DNA from 3 places in the Rhizobium yanglingense genome. Region 1 is predicted to be linked to each of the others. Evidence: predicted binding sites of a transcription regulator. Region 1 holds the regulator's gene; each other region holds the start of a gene.
What was found. The regulator PhoB, encoded in region 1, activates phosphate uptake and scavenging genes when phosphate is short. The targets are predictions, from matches to a motif close to TGTCATNNANCTGTCAT.
Positions count from the first base shown of each region.

Region 2: a site for PhoB is predicted at 2,700-2,716, ahead of ACW4PC_RS12945 (DUF2794 domain-containing protein). Genes of this name have one in related genera too.
Region 3: a site for PhoB is predicted at 2,989-3,005, ahead of ACW4PC_RS06735 (UDP-2,3-diacylglucosamine diphosphatase). Genes of this name have one in related genera too.

Region 1 is NZ_CDSAWY010000004.1:550,085-557,773, reverse strand. It holds gene pstA (phosphate ABC transporter permease PstA) at 1-488, shown strand, start outside; gene pstB (phosphate ABC transporter ATP-binding protein PstB) at 504-1,319, shown strand; gene phoU (phosphate signaling complex protein PhoU) at 1,354-2,067, shown strand; gene phoB (phosphate regulon transcriptional regulator PhoB) at 2,102-2,785, shown strand; gene ACW4PC_RS07740 (winged helix-turn-helix domain-containing protein) at 2,809-3,489, shown strand; gene ACW4PC_RS07735 (hypothetical protein) at 3,879-4,067, shown strand; gene ACW4PC_RS07730 (hypothetical protein) at 4,105-4,548, opposite strand; partial or broken gene ACW4PC_RS07725 (YbhB/YbcL family Raf kinase inhibitor-like protein) at 4,643-4,890, opposite strand; gene ACW4PC_RS07720 (universal stress protein) at 5,118-6,020, shown strand; gene ACW4PC_RS07715 (sulfite exporter TauE/SafE family protein) at 6,097-6,906, shown strand; gene ACW4PC_RS07710 (hypothetical protein) at 6,951-7,226, opposite strand; gene ACW4PC_RS07705 (LysR family transcriptional regulator) at 7,293-7,689, shown strand, end outside.
Region 2 is NZ_CDSAWY010000005.1:672,757-680,445, forward strand. It holds gene ACW4PC_RS12930 (ABC transporter permease) at 1-704, shown strand, start outside; gene ACW4PC_RS12935 (Bax inhibitor-1/YccA family protein) at 884-1,612, shown strand; gene ACW4PC_RS12940 (N-acetyltransferase family protein) at 1,714-2,271, shown strand; gene ACW4PC_RS12945 (DUF2794 domain-containing protein) at 2,277-2,678, opposite strand; gene ACW4PC_RS12950 (DUF1223 domain-containing protein) at 2,953-3,693, opposite strand; gene acnA (aconitate hydratase AcnA) at 3,916-6,606, opposite strand; partial or broken gene ccmA (heme ABC exporter ATP-binding protein CcmA) at 6,867-7,515, shown strand; gene ccmB (heme exporter protein CcmB) at 7,663-7,689, shown strand, end outside.
Region 3 is NZ_CDSAWY010000004.1:364,647-372,335, reverse strand. It holds gene ACW4PC_RS06745 (DUF2865 domain-containing protein) at 1-420, opposite strand, end outside; gene ACW4PC_RS06740 (NADP-dependent malic enzyme) at 547-2,859, opposite strand; gene ACW4PC_RS06735 (UDP-2,3-diacylglucosamine diphosphatase) at 3,071-3,877, shown strand; gene ACW4PC_RS06730 (N-acetyltransferase family protein) at 3,951-4,457, opposite strand; gene ACW4PC_RS06725 (MFS transporter) at 4,700-5,920, shown strand; gene dgcA (N-acetyl-D-Glu racemase DgcA) at 5,872-6,855, opposite strand; gene ACW4PC_RS06715 (MlaE family lipid ABC transporter permease subunit) at 6,956-7,689, shown strand, end outside.

The DNA of each region.
Region 1 (7,689 bases):
GCCTTTCCGTTTTCATCAACTTTGCCGGCCTGCCGCGTTCGGCTTCGCTGGTCGGCGGCTTGGTGCTGACGCTTATGACGTTGCCGACGATCATCATCGCCACCCGTGCGGCGCTGCGCGCTGTCCCGCCGTCGATCCGCGCGGCGGCGCTTGGCCTCGGCGCCTCGAAGATGCAGATGGTGTTCCACCACGTCCTGCCGTTGGCGATGCCCGGCATCCTGACCGGCACGATCATCGGCCTGGCGCACGCCCTCGGGGAAACCGCACCGCTTCTTCTGATCGGCATGGTCGCTTTCGTGGCCAGCGCACCGGCCACACCGCTTGATCCGTCGACGGCGCTTCCGGTGCAGGTCTACATGTGGGCCAACGAAGCCGAACGCGCTTTCGTCGAACGTACATCTGGCGCCATCATCGTCCTGCTCCTGTTCCTGATCGTCATGAACCTCGGGGCTATCCTCTTGCGCCGGCGCTTTGAGCGTCGCTGGTAAACGGAGTACATTATCATGAACATGTTGACCGAAGCAGCAGTTGAGAAGGCTCTGGACCAGAAGATGAATACGATCCCGTACAAGATGATCGGCCAGGACGTCTCGGTTTATTATGGCGACAAGCGTGCGCTTTTCGACGTGAAGCTGAACATCCGCGAAAACACTGTTACCGCGCTCATCGGTCCTTCCGGCTGCGGCAAGTCCACGTTCCTGCGCAGCCTGAACCGCATGAACGATACGATCGACAACTGCCGCGTGACCGGCAAGATTACCCTCGATGGTGAGGACATCTACGATCCGGACATCGATGTCGTAGAACTCCGCGCCCGTGTCGGCATGGTTTTCCAGAAGCCGAACCCGTTCCCGAAGTCGATCTACGAGAATGTTTGCTACGGACCGCGTATCCATGGTCTGGCGAAGTCGAAGGCCGATATGGACCAGATTGTCGAGTATTCGCTGCAGCGCGCGGGCCTTTGGAACGAAGTCAAGGATCGCCTGCAGGAATCCGGCACCGGTCTGTCGGGCGGCCAGCAGCAGCGCTTGTGCATCGCACGCGCGGTCGCCGTCAGCCCGGAAGTCATCCTGATGGACGAACCGTGCTCGGCGCTCGATCCGATCGCGACCGCCAAGGTCGAGGAGCTGATTCATGAGCTGCGCGAAAACTTCACCATCGTCATCGTGACGCATTCGATGCAGCAGGCGGCGCGCGTTTCGCAGCGCACCGCCATGTTCCACCTCGGCAATCTCGTCGAGGAGAACGACACCGACAAGATGTTCACCAATCCGGACGACCCGCGCACCCAGGATTACATCATGGGCCGCTTCGGCTGATCTGCGGCGTTCAGGCTATTCAAGGACAATCCCAATGGCATCGACCCATATCTTTTCTGCCTATGACGACGATCTGAAGTTCTTGTCCCGCCGCATCTCGGAAATGGGCGGGCTTGCCGAGCAGATGGTGTCGGACGCCGTCCGCGCGCTTGTCAACGGCGATACCGCTCTGGCCCAGAAGGTCATCTCGGACGACGTGATCCTCGATCACGCGGAGCGCGAGATCGGCGACAAGGCGGTCGTAACCATCGCCCGCCGCCAGCCGATGGCCTCCGACCTTCGCGAGATCATGGGCTCGATCCGCATCGCGGCCGATCTCGAACGCGTCGGCGATCTCGGCAAGAACACCGCCAAGCGGGTCATCGCCGTGCAGAGCACCGGCGTTCCGCGCAAGCTTGCACGCGGTCTTGAGCATCTTTCCGAACTGGCGCTGGTCCAGCTCAAGGAAGTGCTCGATGTCTATACGACCCGCGCGGCCGACAAAGCGAAGTCAATCCGCGAGCGCGACGAGGAAATCGACGCAATGTACACCTCGCTGTTCCGCGAGCTGTTGACCTACATGATGGAAGATCCGCGCAACATCACCAGCTGCACGCATCTTCTCTTCTGCGCGAAGAACATCGAGCGCATCGGCGATCACGCTACCAACATTGCCGAAACGATCTATTACATGGCGACCGGCGCACAGCCGGAAGGCGAACGTCCGAAGGACGACGCTGCCAACACCGTCGGCGCGGTCACGGAATGACAAATCCGAACCGGCCCTCAGGAGACAGAACCGAATGATCCCCAGAGTTGCAGTCGTTGAAGACGAAGAAGCACTGAGCGTGCTTCTTCGCTATAACCTTGAGGCCGAAGGTTTCGAGGTCGACACCATCCTGCGCGGCGACGAGGCCGAAATCAGGCTTCAGGAGCGCACGCCCGATATTCTGATCCTCGATTGGATGCTGCCGGGCGTGTCGGGCATAGAGCTTTGCCGCCGCCTGCGCATGCGCCCGGAAACGGAGCGTCTGCCGATCATCATGCTGACGGCGCGCGGCGAGGAAAGCGAGCGTGTGCGCGGCCTTTCCACCGGCGCCGACGACTACGTGGTCAAGCCGTTCTCCACGCCCGAGCTCGTTGCCCGCGTCAAGGCGATGCTGCGACGCGCCAAGCCCGAGGTACTCTCCACGGTGCTGAAATGCGGCGATATCGAACTCGACCGCGAAACGCATCGTGTTCACCGCAAGAGCCGCGAAGTCCGTCTCGGCCCGACCGAATTCCGTCTACTGGAATTCCTGATGTCGTCGCCCGGCCGCGTCTTCTCGCGTTCGCAGCTTCTGGACGGTGTCTGGGGCCACGACATTTATGTCGACGAGCGCACCGTGGACGTTCATGTCGGTCGCCTGCGCAAGGCGCTGAATTTTTCCAACATGCAGGACGTCATCCGCACCGTCCGCGGCGCAGGATATTCGATGGAAGCATAGCAGGAAGGCCGGAGAAGATGTCGGTGCGCATACTTGTTGTCGAGCAGGACGAAGATCTGCTCACGACACTGAAGCATGCTCTGGAGACAGAAGGATATTCGGTGAACTGTCTTCACCCGCATGCCTCGCTGGTCGAGCTCGTGGCGTTGCGGCTGCCTGATGCGGTGATATTCGGTGCGCCGGCTCCTGGCTCGCTGGCAATCTCGACATGCCGTCAGTTCCGGACAACTGGAGCGACCGCCCGCCTTCCGATTGTGGTGCTTTTGAACTCGGCCCTCGAGCAGGACCGGTTGGCCGTCCTCTCCGCCGGAGCCGACGACTGCCTCATAAAGGCAGTCTCCCCCGTGGAACTCCTCATCCGCTTGCGGAACCTCCTGCGGCGGCTCAATCCAGCGCTGCTGGAGAGCACGCTGAAGGTCGGGGATCTGACGCTCGACAAAAACGCCCGCCGGGTTCACAGGCAGAAGAAGGAAGTCAAGCTCGGCCCCACCGAGTTCAGGCTGCTCGAGTTTCTGATGAAGTCCCCTGGCCGCGTCCACTCCCGATCGGAACTGAGGGCATCGCTGTGGGGTAACGATGCCAGTGTCGATGAGCGCGCTGTCGACGTACACATCGGGCGTCTCCGGAAGGGCATCAGTTTCGGCAAGGCCGATAAGGTGATCCGGACGGTGCGTGGCGCCGGCTATGCACTCGGCGACTTCTGATCTGGATCAGGTTCCTATCTATCCCCATCGCTGTGCGCACAGATTGAGACGCGCGATGCCGATGTTCTCTCAATACGTGTGTCACGTCGATTTCACGCGACTGCCTATATTAGGGTGTGCTTAGTCGCGCTGGAGGTGATTCCGAGTCCGCCTTCGGCTCCCATACTCGCCTAGGGGCGTCAAACATATAATCCAGCCGGGATGAGGGTTCGGGCCAGATAGGGCCCACTCGTCCCAAAGTACAGCTAGTTTGGTTGAAGCGATTTTGGAGTATTCCATGACAATCAAGACGGCGTTGTTGAGAATGTCCCTGATTATCGTTTCCGGGTGGGTCATGGTCGGCACCATCACCTTGGTGATGTTCCATTGACCAGCGAGGTGTAAACGGCATGCGGTTCCTGGTGTATACGAAAACGATTGCTGAACTCGATTATGACGAAGAGACGCGCGTCTTGACGATCATCTACCGGGACGGCCAACTGCGATCCGTTCCCCGTGTCGATCCCAAGATCATGATGAGAATGGTTGCACAGCTTCCTCCGGAACGATCCCTCTACCTGATGCAGGCGGCGATCTGAACCTCGCGGCCAAGGCAAGGTGCGACCGCACCTGGCGTCAATGCATGGCCTCGATAAAGGCGCGGCGATAGAAGGCGCCGAGGTTGATCCGTTCTGCAGCGACCGCCACAAGCTTCTTTTCGAGACGGCGCTCGAATTCGCGCGATCGGGCCGCCCGCGGCCTGCCGTGCGGTGTCGTAGGCTTTAACCGGATCCGTGGTCCGACGTCGTCGCGGTACTGGGCAAGCGTCATAGCGGCCTTGATCAGCAGAGTTCTTATCTGCGGACGGTGCTCGGCAGCGATGACGAGGCCAAAAGACTTGATCAGGACAGGCTTCGGGACGGGCAGCTCGATCTCGTCGATGATGTCATTTCCCACTTGGGCTTCCTCGGCGAACACGAGGTACTGGTCCACCAGGTCATGAGCGGCCTCGAGGGTCTCGGTGTCCGGGCTGTACCGGCACCAGGTGTCACCAAAAGCACTCAGCGATCCGTATGACATCAAGAGCTCCTTTGCCCTTCAAATGAACGCGGAAACTGCCTGATTGTTCAAAGGATGCTGCAAGTGGCGCGAAAGCGGCGCGGTTTCGTCACGATCAGTTGCTCCGCGGCGGGATGGCCGCCGCGGGTGACGTGACCTCGATGCTCGCCTGATCCAGCGTATTGGCACGAAGAAGCCGACCATGGCGGCTTGTTCATCGAGGGGGAGGTTGTCGAGGGAAAGAGCATAGACCGTGAACTGGTACCGGTGCGGTCCGTGGCCGACAGGCGGGCAAGCACCGCCATAGCCGGACATGCCGAAATCGGTGCGGCCCTGTACAGCGCCTTCGGGAAGTTTCCCATCTGCCTGTCGAAGGAGGACGCCAGTGGGAATGGCGGGATTTGCTTCGTGCGTCATGTGTCTTCTTGGTATTCGTTTTCGGGCCAAATGGTCCTTAGCACGCAATCGCTCGTTTGCCATGGAAGAGGCGGACAAGTGTGCGGCGTTTGCTAGCTATGGGACGCAGGAGTAAACTTTCAAACGTGATGGACCGGGAGCGATGTGGGAGCACTCGCGAAAGGAGGCCCGGTATGAACAATGCGCCCGCAAACGACAACCCGCGGAAACCGCCCTCGGTAGAAGCCGGCGTAATCTTCGCCGGCCATGTGCGGGAAGTGACCGTCCATGCCGACGTTCTCGCTCTGCTGCCCGATCCGGCGACTGCGCAGCCTTGCCTGGATATTGCCGAAGACGCCGCCCGCGCCATCCACGGCACCATGGCCGTGGCCCATGTCGGTGCGGATCCGGAACGGATGATCGCCCCGCCCGAGGAGATCGATCTGCAGATGCTGCGGGACCTGTCCGAAGGCTCGCCGCAGGAGCGGTTCGAGCGGGTCGCCCGCGCCTTCGAGGATTGGAAGCAGGGCAAGCCCAGCCGAGAACGGCTCCTTCTCGATGACTGCCGCGGCGATGTTAATCGCTGCGTGACCGCCGAAGCCCACGAGACGGCGCTCGTCGTCGCCCCATGCCATGGCAACATGGATGCCCGCGACGCTTTTCACGATCTCCTTTTCAATGAGCACAAGCTGGTGTTGGCACTACCTGCCGATGCCTATGCCGGCAATCTGCTGGAGCATGTGGTGATCGGCTGGAAGCCGCATGATCATACGCAGGGTGCCGTCGCCGCCGCCAGACGGTGGCTCGCTGCGGCCGATCGCGTGACGGTTCTATGCGTCAACGACAAGCCGGACGGACGCTGCCAGTCAACGGCAAGGGAATTGCTTGATCAGCTGGGGCTTGACGGCGACGTCGTCGCAGTCAGCTCGGGAAGCCGGTCCGTCGGGGAGGCGATCCTCGATTTCGCCAAGTCGGTGAATGCGACGTGTCTTTTGATTGGCGCTTTTAAGCATGGCTATTTCCTGGAACTGCTGCTCGGCCGTGTCACTCATTACCTGCTGTCGCATTCGCCACATCCATTGATGATGAAGCATTAGCGGCGGCGGCGACGCTTGACCTCGCCTGCGCCAAGAAAAGCCGCTACAAAGGCGGTACTTCCATCTGGCTATATCGATGACACACGAAACGGCGGCCGCATCTCAATCACGCAACTTACCCATGGCATTTGCTGGAGGCGCAATTATTGGCGCGCTCGGTGGGCTGATCGGCCTCGGCGGCGCGGAATTTCGTTTGCCGTTGCTGATTGGCCTTTTCAATTTTGCGGCCCTGGAAGCCGTCATTCTTAACAAAGCCATGAGCCTCGTCGTGGTCGCGACGGCCCTGCCGCTCCGCGCCGGAACGGTGCCTTTCGCCGTTATCGCCGAAAACTGGCCTATCGCCGCCAACCTGCTCGCCGGAAGCCTGCTTGGTGCATGGTTTGGGGCCGGATGGGCAACGCGCCTGAAATCGGAAACGCTCTACAAGGTTATTGCCGTTCTGCTCGTTGCTATCGCGGCGGTGCTGGTCTTCGGCCATGACGCTCGGGCAGGTCAGCCGGTTCTGACTGGGCCGTCCCAGCTCATCGCGGGCGTGATCGCAGGCTTCGTCATCGGCGTGGTAGCCTCGCTGCTCGGCGTGGCAGGCGGGGAATTGCTGATCCCGACTTTGGTGCTACTGTTCGGCGCCGATATCAAGCTGGCCGGAAGCCTCTCGCTCGCGGTGAGCCTGCCGACGATGCTTGTCGGCTTCACCCGCTACAGCCGGGATCAGAGCTTTTCGGTTATCCGTCGCAACAAGGCATTTCTGCTCGTGATGGCGGCGGGATCGACTGTCGGAACCTTCATCGGCGGGTTACTTCTCAGCATTGTGCCGAGTGTCTTCCTATTGCCTACGCTTGCCGTGATCCTCCTGATTTCAGCGTTGAAGGTCTGGCGGCATCAATAGTTCGGTGGGACGCACAACCCCCCACTTGCACACCTAGGAGCCCGCTACACGTTGCGATGATAGCTGGCGGCGGACGAGCCGGGCGTGAACCGCATTTCATGCAGTGTCTGTATCGCCCGACGTGCAGAACTCTGTTGAGGGGCAGAAGGTTGCGTGCCTTCTTCTCGGGTATTGTTGAGCGCATATGGGTCGACATCAGCGATCAGGTGGCTGGGCAGCGCGGTCATCTGCCGCATGGTGTTCTCCCAGGCGGTGCGCTGCAGTTGCCTTGCCCTGAACGCAAAGAAGATGTCCAGAATGCTGTGTGCAGCCTCGGTCATAATGGCCTCCTTTGTTTATCGAGCCATGGTCTAAAATAGCTTTGCGTTGACTTTCAAACAAACGAAATGATATGGTGCTTAAGATCAGAAAAATTGAAAGATGCGACGATGACTATGCCCTTTCGCCGCCCGATCCCGTTGCTCGACAATGATGTTCTGAGAACCTTTGTCGCCATTGCGGAAACGGGTAATTTTTCGACTGCAGCCGAGGCTGTGTTCCGCACGCCGTCGGCGGTTTCCATGCAGATCAAGAAGCTCGAGGAACAGCTCGGCGCGACGCTCTTCATGCGTGATGCGCGTTCGGTGACGCTGACGCAGCACGGCGAGCTCTTGCTGACCTACGCTCGCAATATCTTGGCGCTTTCCAACGAGGCGGTTTCCCGCTTCATCATGCCGGAACTCAGCGGCGTCGTGCGGCTCGGCGCGCCGGAGGATATCGGCGAGCGGCTGCTGCCAAGTATCC
Region 2 (7,689 bases), on a different contig from region 1:
CCTCGGAAGAAGCCAAGGAACTTGGTCTCAAAATCGGCGATACCGTCACCGTAAATGTGCTCGGCCGTAACCTGACGGCCAGGATCGCAAACCTGCGGAAAGTCGAGTGGGAATCGCTATCGATCAATTTCGTCATGGTCTTCTCGCCGAACACCTTCCGCGGCGCTCCGCATGCTTGGCTTGCAACGCTGACCGATCCCTCGGCGAGCCCGGCCATGGAAGCGGCTATCCTGAAATCCGTGACCAATACATACCCGACGATCACCAGCGTGCGCGTCAAGGACGCAATCGATATTGTCAACACGCTGGTCGCGCAGCTCGCAACCGCGATCCGCGCCGCGGCCTCCGTTGCGCTCATCTCCTCCGTTCTGGTGCTTGCCGGCGCGCTTGCCGCCGGCAACCGGGCCCGGACACACGACGCCGTCGTCCTGAAGACGCTTGGCGCGACGCGGGCAATGCTCATCCGCGCCTTCAGCTACGAATATCTGATCCTGGGGGTTGCAACAGCGGTCTTTGCATTGATCGCCGGCGGCGCTGCGGCCTGGTTCATCGTCAGCCGCATCATGCGGATGCCTTCGACCTTCCTGCCGGATGTCGCCGGCCTCACGCTGGTCACCGCGCTGGTCCTGACAGTCGGCATCGGGCTCATCGGCACCTGGCGCATTCTTGGCCAGAAGGCAGCACCCGTTTTGCGCGAACTATGAATCTGCGGCTGATAAAATCCCTTCACCTTACGGCGATTTAACCCGATCGCGGGTTGCAAGGGCCTTGTTTGCAAAAGGCGAAAGGCTCATATTACCGGTAGGCATGCTGGAGCTCCGCAGCGGCGCCCGGGTCGTATAGCCCGACACCGTATACCCATCGGAGCTTTTAAGAGGAAACTATGGCTGACCTTCGTAACTACCAAAGCCGCGCACAAACTGGCGAGATGATCGATCAGGGCCTGCGCTCCTATATGCTCAAGGTCTACAACCTGATGGCGCTGGGTCTGGCGATCACGGGTGTAGCGGCATTTCTGTCATTCCAGCTCGCTTTTGCCGATGGTCAATTGACCGCCTTCGGCCAGGCGATCTATGTGAGCCCGCTGAAGTGGGTGGTGATCTTCGCTCCGCTGGCTCTGGTGTTTTTCTTAAGCTTCCGGATCGGCCGCATGAGCGTTTCCGCAGCGCAGACGACCTTCTGGGTCTATGCCGCGCTGGTCGGATTGTCGCTCTCGTCGCTGCTGCTGATCTACACGGGCGAGAGCGTCGTTCAGACGTTCTTCATCACGGCAGCCTCCTTCGGCGCACTGTCGCTCTACGGCTACTCGACAAAGCGTGACCTGTCGGCGATGGGCTCGTTCCTGATCATGGGCCTCTTCGGCTTGATCATCGCTTCGCTCGTCAACATTTTCCTGGCCTCCTCCGCGATGCAGTTCGCGATCTCAGTGATCGGCGTCCTGATCTTCGCAGGCCTTACTGCCTACGATACGCAGCGAATCAAGGAAATGTACTTCGAAGCCGATGACGTTGCCGTCGCCGGCCGAAAGGCGATCATAGGCGCGCTGACGCTCTATCTCGACTTCATCAACCTCTTCATGTTCCTGTTGCAGTTCCTCGGCAACCGCAGGTAAGTGAACAGCATCACCGAAAAGGCGGCTCCGGCCGCCTTTTTTATTGCACGTCGAGCGATGGAGTGTTTTTTAAGGGCATTCATCAACGACCGGCCGATCCAATGCCTTTCTTTCTTCGTGACGCCACTCCTTCCGACCTTCCCGCAATCTCGGAAATCTATCGCGAATCAGTCCTCAACGGCGTCGCGAGCTACGAGATCATCCCGCCTTCGCAATCCGAAATGGCCTCTCGCTTCTGCGCAAATACCAGTCTTGGATATCCCTATATCGCGGCGGTTGATGAGAATGGAGCCCTGCTCGGCTATGCTTATGCTTCCGCCTTCCGCACCCGGCCTGCCTATCGCTGGACTGTGGAGGATTCAATCTATCTCGCGCCTGCAGCGCGCGGCCTTGGCATTGGCCGGGCACTGCTAACAGCGCTGATTTCACGCTGCACGGAACTCGGCTTCCGCCAGATGGTAGCCATCATCGGCGGCGCCCATCCGGCCTCGATCGCGCTTCATCGCGCATTGGGTTTCGAAGAGACCGGCCTGCTGAAGGGTACCGGCTACAAACACGGCCGCTGGCTCGACACGATGATCATGCAACGGCCGCTCGGCGATGGCAAAGACAGCGATCCTCATCCATCGGTCTATCCCGGCACGCTGTTTGAGGGCTGACGCCGTCACGTCTCGACGAGTTTGAGAACCTTGTTGAAGATCTTCAACACCTGCTGCAGCTCATGGCCGCGCTTGAGGATCATGCCGTTTGCATTGATCACGCAATAAGCGCCCTGCTTGGCGGCGAGCCTCGGATCTTTCTCGATGCGGAAAAGCGGCATCTCCCCTGAACGTTTGAACACGGCGAAGACCGCCTTCTCCTTCAGGTGGTCGATTGCGTAATCTTTCCACTCGCCTTCGCCAACCATCCTTCCGTAGATCCACAAAATCGCATCCAGCTCGCGACGATGAAAGGTCACCGGCGGCGGGTCCTTGCTTTGCTTGTACTCTTTTAAATCGACGACGACCGAGGAACTACTACTGGCGGAACGGGCGTCGCCATGCCGCAAATCCGGCTGATCTGTCATCAGTCTCCCAAGCCTCCACTTATGACAGGAGAACGACAGTTTGCCCGAGCCACATCAAATTGCAAGTGCAGCTACCATCACATTAAACATATGCTATGCAATCTCCCAAGCGCCGCATTTCAGTCAAAACAGCGCCTCATTTCCGGAGGAAGTTCGCTCACCGATTTGGCGCCAGCGCGCCAAAGGGCCCGGCTGAGCGTATCGACCTTAACCCCAGCCCCGAATACGATCAGCCGGGCCGCCTCATTCCATCCGCCTCGAAGCGGTAACCCGATCAGATATTCTTGCCTGCCATGACGATTGTTGCGCCGACGATCGCAGCCGGATCGCCGTCCGTTGTCGTCGCCTGAAGCAGGATGGCGCACCCCTCCAGTCCTGGCTTCTGCAGAACGCTTGCGGGCAGCGTCAAGCTTGCCGCCTTGCCATCCCACATGCCGACTGTTTCGATATCGCTGACGCTGTTGAGATAGGAAATCTTCTTGCCGCTGTTTTCGCCCTTTTCGACGTCGATCGTCTTTTCCTTGTCGAAATAGACGAGCACGACATTGGCCTTACCCTCGCCGGCGCCGATCTTGATCTCGAGCTCGTCGCCGCGCAGCTGCGCGTCCACGGGCACGGTCAAGCCTTTGCCTTCCGTCGAAAATGCATCGATCTTGCCATAGATGGCGGACAGGTCCGAGCCAGTCAGGTGATCGCGGCCGTTCACCACGACCTGCGGTGTGTAGACGTTGCTGCGGCCCATCATCCGCGCATAACCATACTGGCGCTCAGTGTTTTCCTTCGAACTGAGCGTGTCCGTCCACCCAAGATAATTCCAGTAGTCCACATGATAGGCGAGTGCGATGACATCGCCCTGGCCAACCAGCTTCCGGAAGGCGGCATCGGCGGGAGGACAGGACGAGCATCCCTGCGAGGTGAAGAGTTCAACGACGCCTTTCAGTTTGCCATCTTCGGCATGAAGCGGCGCTGTAAGCACCATACCGGCGACCAGCGAAATCAAAAAACGCGGCGACATTCCAACCTCTTTTTCCAGAGACGCGCAGCAGACCGAAAACCGCAGGCCCTGACTTACGCCCGTAGAGATAATCCTTCCGGCTGCAAACGGGAAGTCACGAAGGGGTGAGACGCCACCCGTCGGCATCGCTGCTAGAACACATCGGCGTGAGATGGAAACCCGCAAAGAAAAACCGCCGGAGATTGCTCTCCGGCGGCCATTATCTGGCATCTTTCTTAACAATCAGGCAGCGAGATCGCGCAGAACCGTCTGCAGAATGCCGCCGTTGTTGAGGTAGATCACTTCGTCGAGCGTATCGACGCGCGACAGGAGGGGAACCTCCTTCACCGTGCCGTCGCTGTAGGTGATCTTGGCGATCTTCTTCTCGCGCGGCTTGATGTTTTCCAGGTCCTCGATGGTAACGGTCTCGTCACCCTTGAGGCCAAGGCTCTGCCAGGTCGTGCCGTCTTCGAAGACGAAGGGGATGACACCCATGCCGACCAGGTTCGAGCGGTGGATACGCTCGAAGGACTGCGCGATAACGGCCTTGACGCCGAGCAGGTTGGTGCCTTTCGCCGCCCAGTCGCGCGACGAACCGTTGCCGTATTCGACACCGGCGAAGATGACGAGCGGAACGCCCTCTGCCTTGTACTTCATGGCGGCGTCGTAGATCGATTCCTCTTCCTTCGACGGATAGTGGATCGTGTAGCCGCCTTCCTTGCCGTTCGGGCCGAGCATGTGGTTGCGGATGCGGATGTTGGCGAAGGTGCCGCGCATCATCACTTCATGGTTACCGCGGCGCGTGCCGTACTGGTTGAAGTCCGCGACCCCGACATTGTGCTCGAGCAGATAAGAACCGGCCGGCGACGCAGCCTTGATCGAACCGGCCGGAGAAATGTGGTCGGTGGTGATCTTGTCGCCGAACAGGCCTAGGACGCGAGCGCCCTTGATGTCCGAGGTGCCGCTGCCCTTCTTGCCCATGCCGACGAAGTAAGGCGGGTTCTGGACGTAGGTCGAGTTGTCGTCCCAGGCGTAGGTCTGCCCCGGAGGAACCTGGACGGCCTGCCAGTTTTCATCACCCTTGAAGACATCCGCATACTTCGTTTCGTAAAGTTCGCGGGTGACGTACTTGAGGATGAACTCCTGAACTTCCTTCGAGGTCGGCCAGATGTCCTTGAGATAGACCGGCTTGCCGTTCTGGTCTTCGCCGATTGGCTCCTTGGTCAGGTCCTTCTGGACAGTGCCGGCGAGCGCGTAGGCAACGACGAGCGGCGGGGATGCCAGATAGTTCGCCTGGACATCCGGCGAGATACGGCCTTCGAAGTTGCGGTTGCCCGAAAGCACGCCCGAAACGATGAGGCCCTTGTCGTTGATCGTCTTCGAGACCGGCGCCGGCAGCGGGCCGGAATTGCCGATGCAGGTCGTGCAGCCAAAGCCGACGAGGTTGAAGCCGAGCTTGTCCAGGTCGGCCTGCAGGCCGGACTTGGCAAGATATTCGCCGACGACCTGCGATCCAGGCGCCAGCGAAGTCTTGACCCAGGGCTTGGTCTTCAGGCCCTTGGCAACGGCGTTGCGGGCGAGCAGGCCGGCAGCAATCAGAACCGACGGGTTGGAGGTATTGGTGCAGGATGTGATGGCGGCAATGGCAACATCGCCATGGCCGAGATCGAAGTCCGTACCTTCGACCGCATAACGGTTCGAAAGCTGGCCGGGCTTCTTGTAGTCAGCGTCCATCGACGTGGCGAAACCGGACGCGATGTCTTCGAGCGCGATGCGGCCCTCAGGACGCTTCGGACCTGCCATCGACGGCACGACGTCGCCGAGGTCGAGTTCCAGCGTGTCGGTGAACACGAGGTCGGAACCATCGCCTTCGCGCCACATGCCTTGCGCCTTCGAATAGGCTTCAACGAGCGCGATCCTGTCATGCGTGCGGCCGGACATGGTGAGGTAGTTGACGGTTTCGCCGTCGACCGGGAAGAAGCCACAGGTCGCGCCGTATTCCGGACCCATGTTACCGATCGTCGCGCGATCGGCGAGCGGCATGTTGTCCATGCCGGGGCCGAAGAACTCGACGAACTTCGAAACGACGCCCTTCTTGCGCAGCATCTGTACGACGGTCAGAACGAGGTCGGTCGCCGTGACGCCTTCCTTGAGCTTGCCGGTGAGCTTGAAGCCGATGACTTCCGGCAGGAGCATCGACACCGGCTGGCCGAGCATGGCGGCTTCTGCTTCGATACCGCCGACCCCCCAGCCCAGAACGCCGAGGCCGTTGATCATCGTCGTGTGCGAGTCGGTACCGACGCAGGTGTCCGGATAGGCGATCGTCTCACCGTCCTCATCCTTCGTCCACACGGTCTGGCCGAGATATTCGAGATTGACCTGGTGACAGATGCCGGTGCCGGGAGGAACGACGCGGAAATTCTTGAATGCCTGCTGGCCCCACTTCAGGAAGCGGTAGCGCTCGCCGTTGCGCTGGTATTCAAGTTCGACGTTCTTGGCGAAGGCCTGTGGCGTGCCGAATTCATCGACGATGACGGAATGGTCGATGACGAGGTCGACGGGCACGAGCGGGTTGATCTTTTCAGGATCGCCGCCGAGCGAGACCATTGCGTCGCGCATCGCAGCAAGATCGACCACCGCCGGAACGCCAGTAAAGTCCTGCATCAGCACGCGCGCCGGGCGATAGGCGATTTCGTTTTCGACGGAGCCCTTGTTGTTCAGCCATTCGGCGACCGCGAGGATGTGCTCCTTGGTGACCGACTGGCCGTCTTCGAAGCGCAGCAGGTTCTCGAGCAGAACCTTCATCGAATAGGGAAGCTTCGACACGCCCTTAAGACCATTCGCTTCAGCCTTCGGTAGGCTGTAATAGACGTAGTCCTTTCCGTTCACGGAAAGCGTGGAGCGACAATTGAAGCTGTCAAGAGATTTAGACACGAGAGACCCCGTTTCTGATAGCCAACACAGTCGTGCGGACGCCTATGCACTAATGCACATCAGGATGCGGGTACGGCCATTTCCGCTGTCCGCACGTGGAGAGGTTTCTCCAAGTTCGGCGCAAGGATGAAATTCACGCCGGCCGCTGGCGTGGTTGCGGGTCTTATAGATAATTTCTAAGAAAGGTGCCAGAGAGGGCTCGGCCCATTTGGGACATTTTTTGCGTCGCGGTGACTAAAAACTTATTGAACGGAAAACCTATGCGTCTCGACGCCTCCAATCTCGCTGCCAGGCGGGGCGAAGACCTGATTTTCGCAGACGTATCCTTTCGCCTTGACGCAGGCGAAGCGCTGGTTTTGACTGGGAAAAACGGATCGGGAAAGTCGACTTTGCTGCGCGTCGTGGCCGGTCTTTTAAGGCCTGAAAGGGGCACAGTTGAATTCACTGATTCGCGTGGTGAAACGGACCGGCATGCGCGCGAGGTCAGCCACTATCTCGGCCACCGCAATGCGATGAAAAGCGAGCTAACCGTTTCCGAAAATCTCGCCTTCTGGCAAAACTTTCTCGGCGACGTCCTCGGCGTCTCGGAACTGTCGATCGAAGACGCCGCTGAGGCCGTCGGCCTTTCGGACATTACGCATCTTCCCTTCGGTTATCTCTCCGCCGGCCAGCAACGCCGCTTTGCCTTCGCCAAGCTGCTCGTTGCCTACCGCCCGGGTCTGGATTCTCGACGAACCGACCGCAGCACTCGATGCCAGCGCCGACCGCTTGTTTGCCGGTCTCATCGACGCCCACCGCAGAAAGGGCGGCATCGTTGTCGCCGCGACCCATCAGCCGCTCGGGCTTGAGAGTGCCCGGGCATTGAAGATGACGGGGTTTGCGGGTGTGGATCGAGGAGTTTGGGGTTGATGAAGTTTGTGGCACACAAGGACACCGTTACAGCTTGCGGAACGGAATGTTTGTAGGCAGCAAACGGCGCCGCACGTTAGCCCCTTTCCTCTTGTGGGGAGGGGTTAGGGAGCGGTCCTTGGCCATCCGCGAAGAGGGACACCTCAAATGACCGCCCTCTTCTTCCGCGATCTG
Region 3 (7,689 bases), 190 kb from region 1:
GTCGAGCTCGTCGTTGCAGCCGTTGTCTTCGAGCGCCGCCATCAGCTCTCGGCGCACGCGATAATCGGCGCCGCCCTGATTGCGCAGTTCGTTGCGCCGCTCCTGCAGGTATCGAATGTTGTCGACCATGCGCGCCTCGGACTGCTGCAGCTCGCTGCAATAATCCGCATTCTCGCCGCCGATCACGACCATGCTGTCCATCGAGCAGCCGTAGCCGCGCAGGTCGTTGCGGACTTTACGAAGCTCGAGATTCTGCTCGGCGATCGCGCTCGCATATTGGCGGACTTCGGGGCCGTTGCCGATGACATGGGGCAGATCGGCGATGCGGCCGCGCAGGTCGTCGCAGATCGCATGCGTCTGCGCGGCAGCAGGCGCGGCCAAGGCAAGCAGGATCGCAAGGGTCAGGTTTCGGCGTTTCACGGCATCATCCCGCAGCAAAGTCAGGCCAGAGCGCGGCGTGACATTCGCCGCATCCCGGCTTTCTAACTTGCTTCCGTTAACAAGCTGGCGACGCAATTGTAACGCATTTTCGCATTTTGCGACAACTTACGCCGGCTGAGAAGCCTCCACGACGGCAAGCGCGGCCATGTTGACCACGCCGCGCGAGGTGACCGAAGTCGACAGGATATGCGCAGGCTGTGCGGTCCCCAGCAGAATCGGGCCGACATGGAGCGCATCCATCATGGTGCGCACGAGGCCGAGCGAGATGTTGGCGGCATCGAGGTTCGGGAAGAGCAATAGGTTGGCTTCGCCGGCAAGCGAACTATCCGGCATGGCGCGCTTGCGCAGCGCTTCCGACAGTGCAGAACCGGCTTGCATTTCACCATCGACCTCCAGATCGGGGGCTTGTTCGCGCACGAGCTGCAGGGCATCGCGCATCTTGCGTGCGCTCTCGGAGTTTCGGGAGCCGAAATTCGAGTGGCAGATCAGCGCGGCCTTCGGCGTAATGCCGAAGCGGCGAACCTCCTGGGCCGCGAGAACGGCGATCTCGGCGATTTCCTCATGTGTCGGATTGTAGTTCACGAAGGTATCGGCGAAGAAGACCGGCCCTTTTTGGGTGATCAATAGGCTGAGACCGGCGAAGGTGCAGGCACCTGGCCGCTTGCCGATGATTTGGCCGACGTCTTTCAGGTGGCGGTCGAAGCGGCCTTCCACGCCGCAGATGAGGGCATCCGCCTCGCCGCGCTTCACCGACAAGGCGCCGATAACCGTGTTGTTGGTGCGCACGATCGTGCGGGCGGCTTCCGGATTGATGCCGGCGCGGCCGACGAGGGCGAAGTAGTCTTCGACATAGTCGCGGTAGCGCGGGTCGTCTTCGGGATTCACCACGGCGAAATCGATGTTCGGGCGAATGCGGATGCCGAACCGCTTGAGGCGAGCCTCGATGACCGAGGGGCGGCCGATCAGAATCGGCTCGCCGGTCTTTTCCTCCAGCAGAACCTGAGCCGCGCGCAGGACGCGCTCGTCTTCTCCCTCCGCGAAGATGACACGTTTCTTCTCAGAAAGCTTGGCGCTGGTAAAGATCGGCTTCATGACGAAGCCCGAACGCCAAACGAAGCGGTTCAACTGATCGAGATAGGCGTCGAAATCGGCAATCGGCCGCGACGCGACGCCCGTCTCGGCGGCGGCCTTGGCGACAGCCGGGGCGATGCGCAGGATGAGACGCGGATCGAAGGGCGAAGGAATGAGGTAATTCGGACCGAAGAAAGGCGTCTCGCCGGAATAGGCGCGGGCCGCGACGTCCGACACTTCCTCGCGGGCAAGCCCCGCGATGGCCTTGACGGCCGCCATCTTCATTTCTTCGTTGATGGCGGTGGCGCCGCAATCGAGCGCGCCGCGGAAGATATAGGGGAAGCAGAGGACGTTGTTCACCTGGTTCGGGAAGTCCGAGCGGCCGGTGCAGATCATTGCGTCCGGGCGGGCGGCACGCGCGAGGTCCGGCATGATTTCAGGGGTCGGATTGGCCAGAGCCATGATGAGCGGCTTGTCCGCCATCTGCGACAGGAGGTCGGGCTTCAGGACACCGGCAGCCGAAAGGCCAAGGAAAACATCGGCGCCGCCGATATTGTCGGCGAGGGTACGCATCTTACTTTTCTGTGCATAGACAGCTTTCCATTCGTCCATCAGTTCGGTGCGGCCTTCATAGACGAGGCCTTCGATATCGTGGACCCAGATGTTTTCGCGCTTCGCGCCGAGCGTTACCAGGAGGTTGAGGCAGGCGAGTGCTGCGGCACCCGCGCCGGAGGCGACGATCTTCACATCCTCGATCTTCTTGCCGGCAAGTTCCAGCCCGTTAAGGATCGCGGCGGCGACGATGATGGCCGTGCCGTGCTGGTCGTCATGGAAGACCGGGATCTTCATTTTCCCGCGAAGCTGGCGCTCGACCTCGAAGCATTCCGGCGCCTTGATGTCCTCGAGATTGATGCCGCCGAAGGTCGGCTCGAGCGAGGCGATGGTGGAGACCATCTGGTCGACGGTGGGGGCCTCGATTTCGATGTCGAAGACGTCGATGCCTGCAAATTTCTTGAAGAGAACGGCCTTGCCTTCCATGACGGGCTTGGAGGCAAGCGGGCCGATGTTGCCGAGGCCGAGAACCGCTGTGCCGTTGGAGATGACGGCGACGAGATTGGCGCGCGAGGTATAATCGGCCGCCGTCTCCGGATTGTCACGGATCGCAAGGCAAGGTGCTGCGACGCCGGGCGAATAGGCGAGTGCCAGGTCGCGCTGGTTGCCGAGCGGCTTGATCGCCTGGATTTCAAGTTTGCCGGGACGGGGATAACGATGGAAGAAAAGCGCCTGTTCGTCGAGGTTTCCGCCCGTCTCGTTCTTCTCCGTCTTGGATTTTTCCTGATGATCCATTGCCGTCTCCGCTGCCGCACTCACTTCTTTTGAAGACTTCTCCATACAACAATCGGCTGGCAGGGACAGTCAGAAATTCGCATCCGGGCGGAAAACTCGTGAGCGCTGCGATGCGCCAATTCGCGCATCTGTCATCTTCCTGAAACACGAGTCTGATTTTGGAAGGCGAGATGAACGATAGGACGCAGGCAAGATGCTTGTGAAAGACAATATGGATACTCGACACTTCCGTACTCTGTTCATTTCCGATGTGCATCTCGGCTCCAAGGCGGCGAAGGCGGACTTCCTCCTCGATTTTCTCCGCTACCACGACGCCGATACGATATTCCTCGTCGGCGACATCGTCGACGGCTGGCGACTGAAGCGCAGCTGGTACTGGCCGCAGGTCTGCAACGACGTCGTGCAGAAGCTGCTGCGCAAGGCGCGCAAGGGCACGAGGGTCGTCTATATCCCGGGCAATCACGACGAATTCCTGCGCGACTTCCCCGGCATGCATTTCGGCGGTATCGAAGTCGCCGAGCGCATGATGCATGACGGCGCGGACGGCAAGAAATACCTGATCCTGCATGGAGACGAGTTCGACGTCGTCGTCCGCAATGCCCGCCTGCTCGCCTATCTCGGGGACTGGGCCTATGACACGGCGATCAAGATTAACGTCGTGCTGGCCGCGATCCGCCGCCGCATGGGCATGCCCTATTGGTCTTTCTCCGCCTGGGCAAAGCTGCAGGTGAAGCATGCCGTCAATTTCATCGGCGAGTTCCAGCGCGTCGTGGCCGACGAAGCCCGCAAGCATGGCGCCGACGGCGTCATCTGCGGCCATATCCATCACGCCGTGATCGAGGACATGGACGGCGTGCGCTATATCAACACCGGTGACTGGGTGGAGAGCTGTACGGCGATCGCCGAGCATGAGGACGGCACGTTCGAGCTCATCACCTGGAGCACGATAGCCGACGCTCAAGCCATCCCGCTGGCGATCGAGCATCGCGACAGCGAACTCGAGCCGCAAGCCGCCTGATTTTCTGTTGTGAATACTGAAGCGATATAGCTCGGTGCCCAGTGCGATGCAGCGAGCTGGCTCGTGGCGTCGACTATCGCGGGACTAGTTCCAGCCGCATGAGAATTTCATCATAATAGATATCGCCCACCTTTAGAGCTTCGACCTCGACGGCCCATTCTTCAATACCTACGGATTTGTAAAGCCGGATGGCCGGAACGTTGGACGACACGACGCTGAGCCGGAGCGAGCGTAAAATCGTGCCAACTTCGTCGACGGCAGCACTCAGCAGTAAGCGTGAGAGCCCTGTGCCCCGCACCGTTTGGCGGACATACATTCCCCAGATCGATCCAATATGTTGCGTCTTGATGCCTTTGGATTTCGACACACCGATCGTTCCGGCAAGCATTCCGTCATCGCAGAGCCCTCCGATCACAAGACCGTTCTCGAGCCTGTCAGCGAAATGGGCCTCCGATTGGCTCTGCTCTTCTTCCCATGACGCGCCAAATGCCTCTGGATGGTTCGCGAGAGCCTCCAGGCGAATTTCCCTAAAAGACGACGCATCATTCCGGTCGAGGCGGCGAATCTTATATGGGCACACAAGTATACCCCCTTCTTCTTTGGAAGCGCGACCGAACCACCTAACGGTAACGGCCGCATGACGCTTGGCTCAAAATCCCACGACGCTCTGCGCGGCCCCAAACGTTAGTGGCTTTTAATTACGATGGATTGTGAGCGAAGGGGACAAGCTTTTCCTTGAAACGTTTCAGAAAGGCTATTTCTGGCCATAGTCGCCCTTGGGTTGATGTGCTAGGCAACGTCTAGTTTCCTGCAGGTCCAACGATGATTCCCGCCCAGAATGCCCCGACAGGCGAGGGGGCGCCGCCGCGCTTCCGGCTGCTCAGCGCCCTGTCCTATTGCGCTCCGCTGACTGTCAACGGTGTCGTTCTTCCCTTCTTTCCCGTCTGGCTCGCGTTCCACGAATTCACCGATCATGAAATCGGCATCATCCTGGCGGTACCGATGGTGGCGCGCGTCCTCGTTGCACCGGTCATCGCCATGTACGCCGACCGAATGAAGGAGCGCGCCGACGTGTTGTTGTGGTCCGGCGGACTGTCGCTAATGACGGCGGTCGCGCTCTGCTGGACGACAAGTTTCTGGCCGGTCCTGATCGTTTTCAGCATGCAGGGGACGACGTTTGCGCCCTATCTGCCGGTCGTCGAATCGATCGTCATTTCCGGCGTTCGCCGATGGGGACTCGACTACGGATCGATGCGCGTCTGGGGCTCGATCGCCTTCATCGCATCGACCCTGATCGGCGGCGAGATGATTGGCTATTGGGGTGGCTCGATGGTGCTGCCGGTAATGATTTTCGGTTTCGTCACGACGATGCTGATGGCGATCTACTGTCCGCGCATCGGGCCGACGCGCCGGCGCGGCACGCCGGTCGACATACCGGCTGCCACCGGCAGTTCGCTGCGGCAGCCGCATCTGCTGGTGCTGCTTTGGGGCGTGGCGATCCAGCAGTCGAGCCACGCGCTTCTTTACGCCTTCGCCTCGATTTACTGGCATCACCTCGGCTTTTCGGGAACGGAGGTCGGTATTCTCTGGAGTGCGGGCGTCGCTTCCGAAGTCATGGTGTTCTTCGTCTCGAAGCATTTGAACCGCCGCTTCAACGCCTGGACGCTCATCCGTATCGGCTGCGCGGTCTGCATCTGCCGCTGGATCCTGTTCCCGATGCATTGGGGATTCGTTGGCTTTTTCGTGCTGCAGTGTCTCCATTCCTGCAGCTTTGCCTTCGTGCATACCGGCGTGCAGAGGCGGATCGTGGCAACGGTACAGGAGACGCAGGAATCGTCGGCCCAGGGCGCCTATTTCTTCTATAACGGCATGTTCATGGGGCTGATGACGCTCGCCTCCGGCTACATCTATACCTGGCTCGGCCTCGCAAGCTTCTACGTCATGGCACTCGTCGCGGTGCTGGGGATGTCTCTGGTCTTCGTCGCCTACTACCTTCAGCCCCAAAGGCTGGTCTCGGGCGGCCAGACAAGGGAAGCGGTGTAGCGCAGGCCGCGTTCGCGGTCGCGGGCAAGAAGCAGCGGACCGTCGAGATCGACGAATTCCGCGTCCTGCGCCAAGAGTACGGCGGGCGCCATTGCGAGCGATGTGCCCACCATGCAGCCGAGCATGATCTGGAAGCCGAGGCGCTGAGCTTCCCGTTTCATGACGAGTGCCTCCGTCAGGCCGCCGGTCTTATCGAGCTTGATGTTGATCGCGTCGTAGCGGTCGCGCAGGCTTGCAAGATCGCCGGTATGATGGACGCTCTCGTCGGCACAGACGAGGACCGGGCGCACCATGCCGGCAAGCATTTCGTCCCGGCCAGCGGGCAGCGGCTGCTCGACGAGGGCGATATTCATCTCGGCGGCGATGCGCAAGTGATGTTCCAGCGTTTCCTCGGGCCAGCCCTCGTTGGCATCGAGGATGATGGTGCTGTCAGGCGCGGCTTCGCGCACGGCGCGTATGCGGCTTTCATCGTCGCCGGTGCCAACCTTGACCTTGAGTAGCGCCCTTGCAGAATATTCGCGCGCTTGCGCGGTCATGACCTCCGGTTCGCCGAGCGAGATCGTGTAAGCGGTCGTGAGCGGCTTTGCGGACGCAAGCCCAATGCGTTCGGCAACGCTCTTTCCGCCGAGCTTGGCTTCGAGGTCCCATATCGCGCAATCGACGGCATTCCTCGCTGCGCCGGGCGGCAAGGCCGAAAGCAGCTCTTCGCCTGAAATGCCTTGCTCGATCATCGGCCGGGCGGATTCGATCTGCGCGGCGACGCTTTCCATCGTTTCTCCATAGCGGCGGTAGGGGACGCATTCGCCCCAGCCGCGCCTGCCGTTTTCCGTCAGAATGCAGGTGATGACGTCCGCCGATGTCTTTGCACCACGCGAGATCGTGAAAGTGCCCGCAATGGGGAAAGAATTCATCTGGATTTCGAGCGAGCGTGGCATAATTGCAATCCTGCGAGCATGGAAATTCTATGTGTCTTCGGTATATTGACGCGCCGGGCGTGAGCGATTTGTTCGCGAGTCGGCAATGTCGCCGCAAGCCTTGAAAGACACAAGCATTTTGAAGCCCGACACCCGCAAAGCCGCCTCACTGCACGTGGACGACCAAGCCGATGGTGGAGGACGCCGCGTTCATCTCGAAGGCAATTGGCGCAGCGCGAACATCCACCTCGTCCTCCACGACTTCGAGAAGATTACCCGTGCTAAAGGTGATCTGACGCTTGACCTGTCGGGCGTCACGGATATCGACACGGCCGGTGTCTGGCTGCTTTGCCGGCTCAAGCTGCAGGAAGAGGCGGCCGGGCGGCAGGTTCGTTTTGAAGGCACCAATCCACACATCGACGAGATGATCGAGGAATTCTCCGAGAAACCGGAGGAGGAAGTGACTGAGGCTGCGATGAAAAGCGGCATTGGCGAGCGCATCTTCGCACCGGTCGGCAAGATGACCATGGACCTCTGGAATGACCTCACGGCCGCGATGTATATCCTGGGCTCGGCGGTGCGCGGTGCGCAGATGAAGTTCGGGCGCGGCAGCGGCGTTTCTCCGGCATCGATTGTCAACCAGATCGACCACATGGGCGTGCGCGCCGTTCCGATCATCCTTTTGATGTCGTTCCTGATCGGCGCCATCATCGCGCAACAGGGGGCGTTCCAGCTCCGCTATTTCGGGGCCGAAGTCTTTGTCGTCGACCTCGTCGGCATCCTGCAGCTCCGCGAAATCGGCGTGCTCCTGACGGCGATCATGATCGCCGGTCGTTCGGGCAGCGCGATCACGGC